Regions from separate parts of the Paenibacillus sp. J22P169 genome, predicted to be linked through region 1. Evidence: a T-box and tRNA genes for the amino acid it is inferred to sense, from the RefSeq annotation. Region 1 holds a T-box; the other holds one or more tRNA genes.
What was found. The T-box of region 1 lies ahead of AC58QG_RS29555 (valine--tRNA ligase). A T-box ahead of a tRNA ligase gene usually reads a tRNA of that ligase, here a tRNA-Val.
Positions count from the first base shown of each region.

Region 1 (7,695 bases):
GAACCGAACGAATCGCTTCCATCAAAAGCTCCATCTCACGAATCGCATCAGGCGCTTCGAAGGCTGCGTTCTCTGTCGGCCAAGCCGCCAGTGTAATCGTATCCCCCACATGCGGCAAATGCTGCCAGATCTCTTCCGAGATGAACGGCATGAACGGATGAATCAAACGCTGCGTTTGGTCTAGTACATAAGCTAGAACCGATTGCGTCTGTTTCTTCGCTGCTGCATCCGTACCATATAGGCTCAGTTTACTAAACTCAATGTACCAATCACAGAGATCATCCCAGATGAAGTTATAAAGTAAACGTCCTGTTTCACCGAATTCGTAGCTGTCGATCAGACGAGTAACGTCACGAACCGTCTCGTTCAAACGATGTAAAATCCAACGATCCGCTGTACCAAGTTGACCCGTCAAATCGATATCCGCAGCGGTTACGCCTTCCAAATTCATTAAAGCAAATCGGGATGCGTTCCAAATCTTATTGGCAAAATTACGAGCTTGCTCGACCCGCTCCCAACGGAAGCGCAAATCTTGACCCGGCGTGCTGCTCGTAGAAATCATATAACGCATCGCATCTGCGCCGTATTTCTCGATAACTTCTAATGGATCAACACCGTTTCCAAGGGATTTGGACATTTTGCGGCCTTCAGAATCACGAACAAGACCATGCATAAGCACATCTTTGAACGGAATTTGGTCCGTAAATTCGAGACCTTGGAAAATCATACGAGCGACCCAGAAGTAAATGATGTCATAGCCCGTAACGAGTACACTCGTCGGATAGAAACGCTTCATGTCTTCGGAATCATTCGGCCAACCTAATGTGGAGAAAGGCCATAGCGCTGAACTGAACCATGTATCCAGTACATCGTTATCTTGGTTAAGATTCGCACTTTGACAATGGGAGCAAGCTGTCGCATCCTCGCGAGCTACGGTGACTTGACCGCAATCCGCACAATGCCACGCAGGAATTCGGTGTCCCCACCATAGTTGACGTGAAATACACCAGTCACGTACATTTTCAATCCAGTTCAGGTATGTTTTCTCGAAACGATCGGGTACAAAATTAACGCCATTGCCTGATTTTTGCGCTTCAATCGCTTGATCAGCAAGCGGCTGCATTTTCACGAACCATTGCGTTGATAAGTACGGCTCGATAACAGCACCACTGCGTTCGCTGTGCCCTACTTGGTGAACGTGCTCTTCGATTTTGATCAGAACACCTTGTTCTTTCAAATCTGCTACGATTTGCTTACGACACTCGAAACGGTCTTGACCTTGGTACGGGCCTGCATTCGCGTTCATGGTACCTGTTTCGTCCATAACTAGAATTTGCGGCAAATTGTGACGCTTTCCTACTTCAAAGTCGTTCGGATCATGCGCAGGCGTAATTTTTACCGCGCCGCTTCCGAACTCTTTTTCAACATAGTCGTCTGCAATAATCGGAATCTCACGATTCACAATCGGAAGCAGCAAGGATTTCCCGATGAGGTGCTTATAGCGCTCATCCTTCGGATGAACAGCAACCGCTGTATCACCAAGCATCGTTTCAGGACGTGTCGTAGCAACTACGATTGAGCCTGAACCGTCTGTTGTTTCATATTTCAAATGGTACAGCGCACCTTGTACTTCTTTGTATTCTACTTCAATATCAGAAAGCGCCGTACGTGCCGCTGGATCCCAGTTAATGATATAGTTGCCGCGATAAATCAGACCTTTTTCGTACAAGCTTACGAAAACTTCACGAACCGCTTGCGAGAGTCCTTCGTCCAGTGTGAAGCGTTCACGCGAGTAATCGAGAGAAAAGCCCATTTTGGCCCATTGCTCACGAATCGTATCGGCATATAATTCTTTCCACTCCCAGACCTTCTCCAAGAATTTCTCACGCCCAAGATCATAGCGCGTTTGTCCTTGTTCGCGAAGCTTCTGCTCTACACGCGTTTGTGTCGCAATACCCGCATGGTCAGAACCTGGCAGCCATAGCGTGTCGAAGCCCTGCATACGCTTCGTACGAATAAGAATATCTTGCAGTGTAAAATCTAGTGCATGCCCGATGTGCAGCATACCTGTTACGTTCGGAGGCGGTATCACAATTGTATAGGTTTCCGCATCAGGACGGTTGCCCGCTTTGAAAAATTCATTCTTGATCCAGTAGTCGTACCATTTACGCTCCGCTTCTTTCGGGTCATACGTGGTAGGCATTTCTGTTTGCAATTTGGTTTCGGTCATAAGAGTACCTCCATATCTGGCTAGTTGTTATAAACACAAAAAAACCTTTCGCCCAAAAAAGGACGAAAGGTATAGCTTCCGTGGTACCACCTTCATTTCATGATACTTGCCCCAATAGCAAATAACATGACACTTAAAACAGATAACGGCTGCGACCGGAAAATGCTAATGCAGGCGAGAAACGAAAACTCGACGATTGCACTCACATTTACTGCTCCAGGGCGACTTCGATCGGATGTATCCTGAGGAACCTCTCAGCGCTGCAGTTCCACTCTCTGAAGGGCGTTCCGACTACTACTCCCTATCTTTGCAATTCCATATGTTGGTTTGAAAATGATTTACACTATATGATATCGAATTATCGACATATAGTCAATAATTTCGGCCCATGTTATAAGGATTATTTTCTAGTATTGGGTGAAACGGTGGAACTTATACGCAGTAAGGAGAAGTTGTTACTATAAAGGCTGTGTATTTCAAATTGACCTCCACTACTTATGTGCCATACTCATAACGCAAACATAAGAGCCCCCAGCTGCTCTCAGCAGCCAGAGGCTCTTGCCTATGTATCGGTAGTTATTTGGGCAAATAAATAACTTGACCCACTACAATATCCTGATCGCCTAATCGATTCATCAATTGAATCTCACGCGTTGTCAGCTGATAGCGCTTCGCTATTGTTTCTAAGGTGTCTTCCTTCTGGACGATACATAGTTTGAGCTTCCTGAACTCTTGCGACTCCGATCGGCTCTGAAGAAATAAACGCCGCCACTCTACCGCATCTACCCGCGATTCCGCCTCAAGAGCCGCTTGCGCCTCAGCTTCCGCAATCCGCTTGTCGGAAAGATACGAGCCTGCCTTAGATAATAGCGATTTGATGCCATACGGGTTAACCTCCACAGCGTCAGTCGCTTTCTTGCCAAAAGCAACTTTAAGCTCCTTTTTCTCCTCCGTAACGACGGTACTATCCGCATGCGGGGTCACCTTCAACTCGATTTGTTCCACCTCTATACCTACCGTGTCATCCCCCGAATAGGTTTCTGGCTGAGCCGCAACAATCGTTGGTTCTGGTGCAGCTGCAATCAACGTTGGTGCTGGCGTTGGTAATGGTGTAGGAAGGACTGGCGTTGGCGGTGGTTGAATCACTTGTTGCACCTGCGGTTCTTGAGCTATCGGCGCTGGTGTAGCAAAAGGTGCTTGTGCATACGGCATGATGGGCTCGGAGCGTGGATACTCAATTTGATGGACAAAAGTAACCTCTTCTTCCTCCCGCCAGTTTTCCGGCGGCACAGATACCATTTCTACACCCTGCAAGGAAAGAACGCCTGTTACATTCAAGCTGCGTGCCGATAAAAGGTCGATATCAAAATTCTCGATCTCCACCTGAATATCTTCGACACGATGGATGCGATTCAAAGGCAACGTGATTTCGACAGGAATCAAATGCTCAAGTGTGCGAGGGCTGCCGCCTTCTTCACTAAAGTAGTTACCCGTAAGTAGTAAATTCCCCTTTAAGATCGCTTGATCATCCAGCGTTATTACTTGAATATGCGGAAGCAATTCTACTTCATTCAATTCTTGTATAGCCGCCAAATTCTCCTGCAAATGCACACGTTCATAAATATCAAAGCGTAATCCAGGTTGTTGTTCAGACACCGAATGAATCCTCCCTTCCGTTAACTCGAAACAGCAATCAGCTCCGAATTGTTGGGTGATATACTTGATTGTCTCTAAAAGTATATGGGTCAAGGAGGCCAGGCATGACTACATTTTTCAATTCACGGACATCTGTTCCAATAATAACTTGAAATCTAGTGGATAAGGTGCATGAACAACGACCTCATTTTGCGTAATCGGATGCTTAAATAGAAGTCTTTCTCCATGAAGGGCTTGTCGCTGAAACAAACGTGAAGAACCTCCATATAAAGTATCACCAACTAATGGATGCCCTAAGTGGCTAAGATGGACCCGAATTTGATGTGTTCTGCCCGTCTCCAACTCCACTTCCACAAGTGCCCCTGTTTTCATTTGTTGAAGGACACGATAATGCGTAAGTGCCTGATCCCCGTTGGGGGCCACTCTTCGTTTCCCAGGCTGATGACGGTCCTTGCCGATCGGTTCATCAATCCATCCTTCCTTCTCTTTGAAAATCCCCTTAGCTAGCGCAACATAGCGTCTATCAATTTGTTTCTCCCGCATAGCTTCATCCAATAGGACATGCGCCCATTCATTTTTGGCATAAAGTATAACGCCTGTCGTATCTTGATCTAGACGGTGAATATGCCGAATTCCGCAAGCTTGTCCAGACGCTTCATAATAATGAGCTACGGCGGAAGCCAGCGTTCCTCTTTGACCAACTTCGGCCGGATGAACAGACATCCCTGCTGGCTTGTTTACAACTAAAGTGAACTCATCCTCAAATAAAACGTCTAATGCATAAGACTCAGGTTTAAACGCTGCCTTTTCCTGAGGAAACACCTTTAGCCGAACCTTATTATTTTCTGTGTGGATAAGTCCCTGGGAAGCTAATCGCAGAAAAAATTTGCGAGGCACCGGCAAATAAGCCGCTAATTCTTCAACAGCGCCCGGTTTTAGCGGTTTCCAATGCTCATTCGGAAGCGGTAGCTCCAGCCACTCTCCATCGCGCGACCAAGTAATCATGATTTCATGCCTTTACGAAAAGATAGAAAGATTGCTAGGAGTATTAGTAGAAACACAAAAACAATCGCCATAAGATCGATCGGAAAGTCAAAAAAGTAATAACGTTTCATAATAAGAACGAGCTCCTTAAGGAAGAGGGATTATGTACACTTTATTTTAACAATTACCATTACCATTTGCATGCAAAAATATGATACTATTAGTCTTGTATTGTTTTTTTTCGACATTTTCTATCAATTTATTAATAGAGCAGGAGAGGTTTACCTTGGGTAGTTCAATTGCAAATCATTTTCGAAATTATAGTTGGCTGAAGCGGACTTTACTTGTTATAGCAGTATGTACATTTTTAAGTTCGACCTTTTTATTTCTAACCCCGCCAGGGACTTACATTCGTGAGTATTTGGCCAAAACGGTCATCACAACGCAACATCGTGACTGGGCATGGATTTTCGTAGGCGCACAGCGCAGAGATCAGATGGTTCTTGAGATGCAAAATTTAACTGAAGTCAACTCGATCGAGAAACAAGATATTGAAGCTGTTCAGTTCAATACGAATCGACCTATTGAGAGTCTGGTCAAAGTTGAAGACATTTCTGGCACCCTTTGGAAGGGTAAACGGATGTATGTATATGACCCACGTTCTATTCGTGTTGTCGTTCCTGCCAAGCAAGGTGAAGGCGAACGAATTACAGCCATGGTAGAGAGAACTGGAGCTGTCGCAGGTGTCAACGGCGGAGGATTCAATGATCCTGACGGCCTTGGAAACGGATTTGCCCCAATTGGTGCTATTATGTCCGGTGGTGAAATCCTTTATACCGACCAAGAGGGAAGCAACCCACAACAAATCGTCGGTTTCACTAAAGAAGGAACTCTCATTATCGGTAAGTATACGATTAACGATTTATTGAAACTAGGTGTCTCGGAAGCAGTTTCCTTCTATCCGCGAGTTATCGCAAATGGCAAACCGCTAATTACTAGCGGTGATGGCGGTTGGGGACGTGCACCGCGTACAGCGGTTGGCCAAAAAGCAGACGGCACGGTTATCTTTATCGTTATCGATGGCCGTCAAACTTCAAGTGTCGGAGCTACACTGAAAGAAGTACAGGATTTATTCTTAGAAGACGACGTAATCAATGCCGGATTCCTTGACGGTGGAGCATCTTCTGAAATGGTTTATAATAATGCACTCATTACAAAACCATCTAGCCGTTATGGCGAGCGTCGTTTACCTTCAGCTTTCTTAGTGTTCGATCATCCTGAGAAAGTCGAAGTGAAGAACGTGTGGGCTGGTTTGACGACGATTGATGCAGGCGGTGCTTCTACTCACCCTGAATTCCTGAAAGAACAAGCAGAACTAAAGGCACAAGGTAAATTACCTACACCAACGCCGAAAGCAACACCTACACCATCTCCAAAATCAGAAAATTCGACGGAACCAGGTAAGGTTGGCGGTTCATCTTCGCCTTCAAGTACCAATTCGACTAAACCTAACACGACTGATAAGCCATCATCTGGTACACCGACGAATACAACTAGCCCTACACCAACAACTACAGGCAACCCTACAGCAACTCCAACACCAACACCAACGCCAAGTAGTGGGAATACCAATCCCGTTGGTGGTACTACGAAGCCAACGACGCCCGCAACAACGTCGCCTACGCCGAGTCCTACACCGAAGCCAGCTACGAATGGTACGGAGACTTCACCAAACGCATCAACATCCACATCACCAACAGTTAAACCTAACTAATATGAATAGGGGCTGCTCTCACGTAGAAATTTCTACGGAGGGCAGCCCCTTATTTTATAATCGTTTCAATGCTTCGCGATGAGCCTCGATCGTCGTTTCAATATCCGCATCAGAATGCGCAGTAGACACGAACATGCCCTCAAACTGCGAAGGTGCAACAGAAACACCCAGATCCAGCAGATGACCGAAATAGGCATTAAATCGACCAAGGTCTGATGTTTTGGCTGTCTCATAATTCGTCACAGACGTCTCCGTGAAGAATGGACAAACCATCGAACCTACACGATTAATTGTGCTAGATATACCGAACTCAGCCGCATTCGCAGTGAAGCCTGCTTCTAGTCTAGCCGACTTGCGCTCAAGCTCCTCATACACATTCGGCTCGCCTAGTAAGGATAGCGTTGCATAACCAGCCGCCATGGCAAGTGGGTTACCAGATAGCGTACCTGCTTGGTAAATCGGACCCGCAGGAGCCATTTGTTCCATGATGTCTAAGCGACCGCCATATGCACCTACTGGAAGCCCGCCGCCGATAACTTTACCTAGGCAAGTTAAATCAGGTGTTACACCGTATAACCCCTGTGCACAGTTCTTATGCACGCGGAATCCCGTCATAACCTCATCGAAAATCAGCAATGAGCCATATTGCTTGGTAATGTCTCGTAGACCTTGCAAGAAGCCTGTCGCTGGAGGAACAACCCCCATATTCCCTGCAATAGGTTCAACGATAAGCGCGGCGATTTCTTCACCAAACTTTTCAAAAACCAGCTTCACCGAATCCAAGTCATTATAAGGGACTGTAATCGTGTTAGATGCAACACTGCTCGGTACTCCAGGACTATCTGGCAATCCAAGCGTAGCAACCCCAGACCCAGCCTTAATCAGCAAGGCATCTGCATGCCCGTGGTAGCTTCCTTCGAATTTGACGATTTTATCTCGCTTCGTGAACCCGCGTGCCAGTCGCAACGCACTCATGGTTGCTTCAGTCCCCGAATTAACCATGCGAACCATATCGATGGAGGGTACACGTTCAATGACAAGCTTCGCCATC
Region 1 covers NZ_JCAUAO010000009.1:116,203-123,897, forward strand. The annotation lists gene AC58QG_RS29555 (valine--tRNA ligase) at 1-2,230, opposite strand, end outside; T-box leader at 2,286-2,547, opposite strand; gene AC58QG_RS29560 (LysM peptidoglycan-binding domain-containing protein) at 2,807-3,886, opposite strand; gene AC58QG_RS29565 (RluA family pseudouridine synthase) at 4,004-4,891, opposite strand; gene AC58QG_RS29570 (phosphodiester glycosidase family protein) at 5,157-6,644, shown strand; gene hemL (glutamate-1-semialdehyde 2,1-aminomutase) at 6,699-7,695, opposite strand, start outside.

Region 2 (7,695 bases), on a different contig from region 1:
TATGCATTCATTTATTTCTTCAAGATCACAGTGGAGCAGCGGTTCGATAACGGATTCATTTAAGCGTTCTTGGTCAATTAATGTTCTTATGTAGAGAAACATCACCATTTGATCATTATTGGTCCTGCGTTCGATGATTTCTGCATCGTCCATGTTGGCCAAAATTTGTCTAAATGAATCTATCGTTAGGACGGTATTCTGAGGTTCAGGTTTCTCAAAATGGTGTCCAATCTTAAGCTTCTTCCAAAACATAAACACCATCCTTACAAAATGGGTAGTAAAAATTGAAAATATTGGTTATGCCTTTATAATTTATCCATGACTGGATCATTTATACCCTTAGGGTTCGAATGTATGAGAACTGTTTCATGAGGTGCATGCGGATACATCAGTATTAAGTCTACAGGGTTTAACAAGTCATAGGATAAACTTTCTAAAAATATACACGAAAAAGCAGAGCTGCTGCTTGTAGGGATTAACAATTTATACAAAAAATTATGCTTGAAGCTAAAGGGTTTTCTTGGAGGGTTAGAGAAAGATAGGGCAACCAGAGGTAATAGAAGTGTTGGGATTATTTGAAAATGCCGGGTAGTTAAACTAACGGATAACGATAGTTCAATTAACCGCCCCGGAAAGGCGGTTTTTCTTTTGGTTAAAATCAACATTATAGAATAACAGAGCCAAAAAGGAAAAAACCGCAGCAGTTACTTGCCGCGGTTTTCGTGTTTTTATGCTTGTATTACATTTCGACACTTTGGAAAACTTGAGCAACCATAAAACGTGCCTTTTGAGCCTTTTCGTAGTACCATTTGATTACCGCAACGTGTACAACTATGTTCTTGTATAGGATTATCTGTAATAACCTGTTTTGCCGAAGGAGCACTACCAGGATTCATTTTTAGTATCATTTCTACAAGATCATTACGACTAAGTAGCTTAACATTGTTCGAAGCAGCTAGCTGTCTCGCTTGCTCTGTAAACTTGCTATTGGTTATTACCCATGCTTCAGACGCACGATAATGAGCTATGGATGGTACAACTTCCTGAACAGCTTTTAACCCAACATTACTCGAGTACCTCTTTGCTTGAATAGCAATACGTTTATTATCTTTTTCAATGATCAAATCTGCCCCGAAATCACCGCTTGCTTGAGTCACTTGGACTTTGTAACAATGGGCTTGAAACAAATGACCTAAATATTTCTCGAATTGAATCCCATCCATTATATCAATGTCTGCAATCCCTGACTTTTTAAGTTGTTCTGCTTTAACTGACTTTCTGTAAAACATTACTGAAATAAGAATTCCAAGGCTTATAATAAAGACAATGGCAGAAGCAATTAAACTTCTTGTAAAATAAAATGTTCCAAAGAAAGTCACTAGAAATATTAACTGTAGTAAAGCATCCATTGGATCTTGTTTCTTTTTGCGTCTAGCCAGAGTAACTCCCCCTAGATGATGTATTGAAATTAACCAAGCTAGGAAGAATGTACCATATCGTTTGGAAATAATCTACAATTTGTGGCTTGAATAATGTGATCGGTGACCAGTACGTGACCAGTGGATATAAATCAATCATTAATTGGTTAATATTTGGTTGCGAAAAACAAAAAAAGCCTTGATATACAAGGCTTTCGCTTTATGACCTGTAGTGGGCTCGAACCACTGACCCCTACCCTGTCAAGATAGTGCTCTCCCAGCTGAGCTAACAAGTCGTTTATGGATACAATTAGTAATATACCAAGTATTCAAGAGATTGTCAATTGGTGAGCGCTTACTTTTTCCAGAAAAAGAGCCATGTAAATAGCGCGGAGTGAGGCTTTCGCTTCTTTTTGGAACGTGGGAGAAAGTTTGTAGGCGTATCTGTTTCTATCTCTGTACTCAAAGGTTTGGATAGTAAAAGTGAGAGTTCTTCTTCTGTAATTCCTCGTGCTGTCATAGTAGGGTATCTGCCTTTCTGTATAAAGCGTGAAGTTAATGTACCACATTCAAGAGTTCTTTCCTAGTATCGCTTTCATCTTGCGTGAATTTATGGTAACTTGAGATCATTAGAGTTTGGGAGGAAAAAGGTTATGACGAAACAACAGCATCGTTGGAATTTGCGTTTGAAGAGCAGTAATGTGTATTTAGGCACAGTATATTTGGGAGATCCGCTTCCTGAAGTGGAAGATGTGATCATGATTGGTGAGAAAAAATATACAATTCTTGAACTCGGAAGTACACGTGATGCAAGTGACGTATTTGTCGAGGAAGTTAAGAAGAAGTAATGGAAGTAAGCGAAGGAGCGGATCTTAATAGATCAGCTCCTTCGCTTTGTTATGTAAGGTTGTATAAGGATGCGAGGCAATCTACAAACATTTTATTGTATTCTTCGCGGGAGAGATCTTTGTTGCAAGCGATGTCCCTTCCTAGAAATTGAAACCAGGTGATTTCGGTACGATCTTTTTTGTACACAAACTTATCTTGCTGAATGAGGAAGGCATCATTTTCAAAAAAAGGCACTTTGTCAAATTGAAGGGCGGGTTCGTTTTGCTTTTCGCTTACTAAAGTGGCCAAAAGAATTAGCATACGGTAAGGATCACGAAAAATTTCATATTGCGTCATGGTCATGATTCAACACTCCTTTTATTTGATTGCCGGGCTAGGTAATCATACTAAAAGGAAGTGGCCATTTATACACGTTTGGGCAAACTGGTGAGGAAATTGAAGGGAAATCAGAGGAATTTGAAGAAAATAGAAAAAAGACTGAAGGTCACTCTAAGGAGGATCGAGTGATTCAGTCTTTTTTGAGCTTGCTCCTACATCAAAGGATTAGCGTTTGTAGCCGCCGAGAGATTGTTCAGCCATTTGCACTAATCTTTTTGTGATGTTGCCACCGATTGAGCCAGCATCACGGGATAACAAATTACCGTTGTAACCAGAAGGGGAGAGAGGAACACCAATTTCCTGAGCGACTTCATACTTCATTTGATCTAATGCTGCCTTTGCTTGTTGGACGACTAACGTGTTAGATCTAGCCATTCATAATCATCTCCTTTTTTTTGGTACACCAGTATTATTTGAATGTTCAGAATATTTATTCGCTGAATTCAAAAAAAATAAAAATTTTTTTCCGCATCTATAAATTTGGCTATAAACCAAGGAAATGATGCCTGATTTCATGAAATTGTACAAAGAGATTATGCCTATATAAAAATCAATAAACCCCCAACAGTAAGTTGAGGGTGATATTTGATAATTTATGATAACGGTTTCATTATTCTTCGGATTGTTCTGCTTCTTCCTCTGCAGCAGCTGCTTCTTCAATCGCTTCAGCGATTACTTCTTCAGCCTCTTGACTTACCACTTCTTCAGTGGATTCAGCAGAGATTTCTTCTTCGTTTTGTGAAACTACTTCTTCTTCTTGGCTCATTTTTTGTCACCTCCTCTGATACGTATAGTAACATTGTATCACTACTACTAGGTTATTCAAGTAGCTTGGACGTATAACTATCAGATTTAATGTAGATTTGATTGATTTGTCATTTCATGGCGGAATTTCAATGCGGAATACGTCAAATGTGGGGAGGAAACCCGCTATTTAAGCGGCTTTCAGCGATTGTGCATGTTTTATTTTTCTATGAATATAAATGAGGCTAAGCACCAATATTTTATGATTACTATGCTGAGTTTCTATGAAAACTCATAGGAGGAATCCGAATGAATCGGTCGGATGTTATTTTAGAGCTACAACTTGTACCAGAATTATTGAAACAAGCGGAAGCTATTTATATCGATGCCGTGTCTGAATTGAATTGGGCAAAGCATATGCTTCTGGCGAAGGAGTACGAAGTAATAGGTGAAGGGCTTGTTACAGGGAAGAATGAGCTTCAACGACAAGCGGAATTATGGCCACATACGAAAGAATTACAGAAGCAGGTCCTACAGATGGAAGATGCAGTTGAACATTCGAAGGTTGAGTTTCACTTCTACAAACGGAAATTAGAAAACTTACAAATTATTGCAAAGCTCATGACTATTTTATAATCGTACTCTTTTAGAAGAAATATGATGAAGATGCCTGCAATCGAAAGATGGCAGGTTTTTCTCTGTTAAATCGGAAGAGTTAGAAAATTTTATAGCTGACATGCGGTTACCATGAAGGGCAGTTGTGCATCCTAAGGGTAGAATATACCAATGTGTGGTTTTACAGGAGGATTGTACAAGATGAAATCAATTCGATTTATGGTGACCGCCAGCCTAGGCATATTCATGTTGACAGGTTGTCAAGCAGCCAGAAGCGCCTCAGTAGCAGAACCCACTTCGCCGCCAGCAACAATCACTGTTGCGCTCATAGGAGCCAACAACCAATCGGTAGGTTCAGCGCAATTAACCGCTGTCAGTGAAGGTGTACAGATGGATGTACAAGTCAGTGGGCTTTCTCCTGGTGTTCATGGTCTGCACATTCATGAGAAAGCGATTTGTGAAGCGCCAACGTTTGATTCAGCAGGAAGTCATTTCAATCCACAACACAAGGAGCATGGGTTCTTAAATCCGAAAGGTGCGCATGCAGGGGATCTGCCAAATCTTATTGTGGATGCACAAGGTAATGGGCGATTTAGTAGTGTTACGAAGGCAGTGGTGTTAGAAAAGGGACAGCCTAATTCGCTGTTTAAACCAGAAGGATCAAGCTTGGTAATCCATGAGAAGGCAGATGATTTGAAGACGGATCCATCCGGCAACTCGGGTAAACGGATTGCTTGCGGTGCTGTGAAATAAGGGAAGGAAGGGTTTCGACAACATGATCAAAACACAGGATCTCAAGCTTCAAATGGATGAATTAACAAAACAAAATGATATGGTACTTATTGAATTAGAACAGGTCAAAAAAATGTTGATCTCCAGTGCGCAAGGCTCTCAAGATAGCCAGGGACAGCAAGCTTCCTCGAGCAATGGTGACGCCGCGCAACAGGATTCAGCAAAGAATACCTCGCAAAATCAAGGTCAAAATCAAGGTCAAAGTCAGAACCAAAGCCAAGATCAGGGACAGAATAAAAACAAAGATCAAAACAGTGATCAAGATCAAACGCAGCAAATGAAATCTGGCCAAGGCAATTCGAATAACCAGCAAGTAACTGATTTAGCGAATGAGCTCTTGAAAATTAAAGATTTAGTCGTAAAGTTGGAACAAAAGACGTCGCAGTACGTCAGCAGTCAGTCAAATGGCTCGTTAACGGAAAAAGATGCAGTAAATCTCATTCTGACGTTAATGAACGGGATGGTAGACTGGGCAAGCGAATTTGTTTCCTCCAAAGCTTCCTCCAATGGCCAGGTGCAATAACGCCTCTTCTATAAGAAAAAGCAAAAAGGCTGAATCCACTCAGCCTTTTTGCTTTTTCTCATAAGGTATAAATATTAGGACTGTACAGCTTTGGTTTTAAAGTTCATTTGCTTTGCACAATATTCGATGATCTCACTCCGCCGTACGATTCCAATGAATTTATCGGAATCATCGACGACAGGTACGAAGTTTTGCACTTTGGCTAAATCAATCAGATCAACCATTTCTGCATGAATATGAACGGGTTTATTTTTAACTCGAAGAGGGACCTCCTCAAGCACATGGCGGTGTGCATTCTCAAATCCGATATGCTCTGAATTTTTGAGAAACCACAAAAGATCCCCTTCCGTAACGGTACCAACATAATGACCATCATCAGAAAGAATCGGGACAGCAGTATATCGATGATACTCCATGCGTTCCAGTGTTTGACGAAGGGTTGCTTGTGGAGTCGCGGTAATAACTTCGGATTTAGGCAAAAGGAAAAAAGCGATATTCATCAGTCACACTCCTTACATAAGAATCAATGTGTCTAGTATATCAAACTTTGCGCATAGAATCTAAACCTGTGATGGATGCTAGTAGTGAGGTGAACGGAAATGAATCGAGCATTGACTACAGCGTTGATCGGTATTGGTGCCGCTCAAGCCATCAAATTACCTTTAACATATGTGTTCAGTAAAAAATGGGACTGGACACAATTGGTTCAAACTGGCGGGATGCCGAGTTCCCATTCTTCAGGTGTTACGGCACTCGCTACCTACATTGGAATGAAAAGAGGCTTCTCTGCCATTGATTTCGCTGTGAGCTCCGTATTCGGGGCTGTCGTGATGTATGATGCCATGGGCATTCGAAGATCAGCTGGCGAAATTGCGGTTGAAGTGAATGATTTAGACGAACAGGTCGAACGAATTGCTAGGCAGCACCCTGGGCTCTATCATGCCAGAAGACGGAAGGCCTTGAAAGAACGATTAGGTCATTTACCTCGGGAAGTTGCAGTAGGTGCAATATTGGGGTTTGCCATTGGTGCTTGCAGCTATTTGATGGAGAGAAAGTAAAGACGCGATCGCTGTACATGTGGACAACATTTCCTGAATGGGATAAGATCAAGAAACGATCTTAGAGAGGAAGATGCCCATATGGAAACTATTCGTGTTACGACAACGGATCAACTGAAAGCTTGTTTTGCTGTGCGATTTAACGTTTTTGTTGATGAACAGCAAGTACCCGCTCACCTTGAGATGGATGAAAAGGATGAGTCCCCAGAAGCCTGCCATCATTTTCTCATTAAGGACGGCGAAGTACCCATCGCTACATCCAGATGGTATGAATATCAAGAAGCAACAGCTAAATTACAGCGTGTTGCCGTCTTAAAGGACTATAGAGGGCGCTCATTAGGGAAACAACTTATACTAGCTATGGAACAACAGGCGCTCGAACTAGGCTGCAAATATGCCATTCTAGACGCGCAATGCCAAGCTGAAGGCTTTTACAGTCAGTTAGGCTATAAAGTGATTTCCGACGAGCCGTTTTATGATGCTGGCATTCTACATGTCAGAATGAAGAAAACACTCTAACTAACAGCTGCATTTTCATTTCCAGAAGTCACGGTAACGGAAAGTGGGAAGGTAAGAATAAATCGTGTGCCGATCCCGAGCTCGCTTTCGACTTCTAATGTACCCTGATGATCCTGTACAATTTTATAACAAATCGATAATCCCAGTCCGGTACCTGTTTCTTTGGTAGTGAAGAAGGGATGGAAAATCTTCTCTAGCTGATCACTCGGAATACCAGGACCGTTATCCGCAATGACTAAAGTCGCGTTCTTCTGATCGCGGCTTAATTTCATGTGGATAGAACCGTTTGATTCCATGGCTTCGCAAGCATTTTTCATCATATTTAACAAGAGCTGTAACATTTTATCTTGATCCATAAGCATGTGAACGGCGTAGGTCGACTCATGAAAATGGATCTCATGCCCAGAGCTTGTGGCTTCGGATTCAATGAGCGCAATAACTTTGAGCACGCATTCATTCAATGAATGGGTTTGAAAGACTGTCTGGTGCGGCTTGGAGAATTGAAGGAACTCACCGGTCAAATCACTCATCCGATCGATCTCATCCATAATTAATCCATACCAATTTTCAATATTGTAATCGCTTGCTTTTGATAATTGCAAAAAGCCTTTGACTGTTGTTAAGGGGTTTCTTATCTCATGAGCCATGCCAGAAGCCAGTTCACCGACGACACGCAGTTTCTCTGACCGTTGCATTTGTTCTTCGCGTTTTAACCAAGATTCACGCTTCTTCATAAATAGATTATGCTCCGCGTGCAAAATAAGATCATCTTTCGTCAAGGCATCTTGCGGAAAGATAG
Region 2 covers NZ_JCAUAO010000001.1:44,795-52,489, forward strand. The annotation lists gene AC58QG_RS00210 (spore germination protein) at 1-252, opposite strand, end outside; gene AC58QG_RS00215 (restriction endonuclease) at 729-1,409, opposite strand; tRNA gene AC58QG_RS00220 (tRNA-Val) at 1,642-1,714, opposite strand; gene AC58QG_RS00225 (hypothetical protein) at 2,072-2,266, shown strand; gene AC58QG_RS00230 (hypothetical protein) at 2,316-2,609, opposite strand; gene AC58QG_RS00235 (alpha/beta-type small acid-soluble spore protein) at 2,811-3,020, opposite strand; gene AC58QG_RS00240 (hypothetical protein) at 3,256-3,411, opposite strand; gene AC58QG_RS00245 (hypothetical protein) at 3,699-4,025, shown strand; gene AC58QG_RS00250 (superoxide dismutase family protein) at 4,206-4,757, shown strand; gene AC58QG_RS00255 (hypothetical protein) at 4,780-5,319, shown strand; gene AC58QG_RS00260 (CBS domain-containing protein) at 5,394-5,819, opposite strand; gene AC58QG_RS00265 (divergent PAP2 family protein) at 5,919-6,377, shown strand; gene AC58QG_RS00270 (GNAT family N-acetyltransferase) at 6,459-6,896, shown strand; gene AC58QG_RS00275 (ATP-binding protein) at 6,893-7,695, opposite strand, start outside.
Region 2: it has a tRNA-Val gene. The T-box ahead of AC58QG_RS29555 (valine--tRNA ligase) is inferred to sense a tRNA for this amino acid. The anticodon was not compared.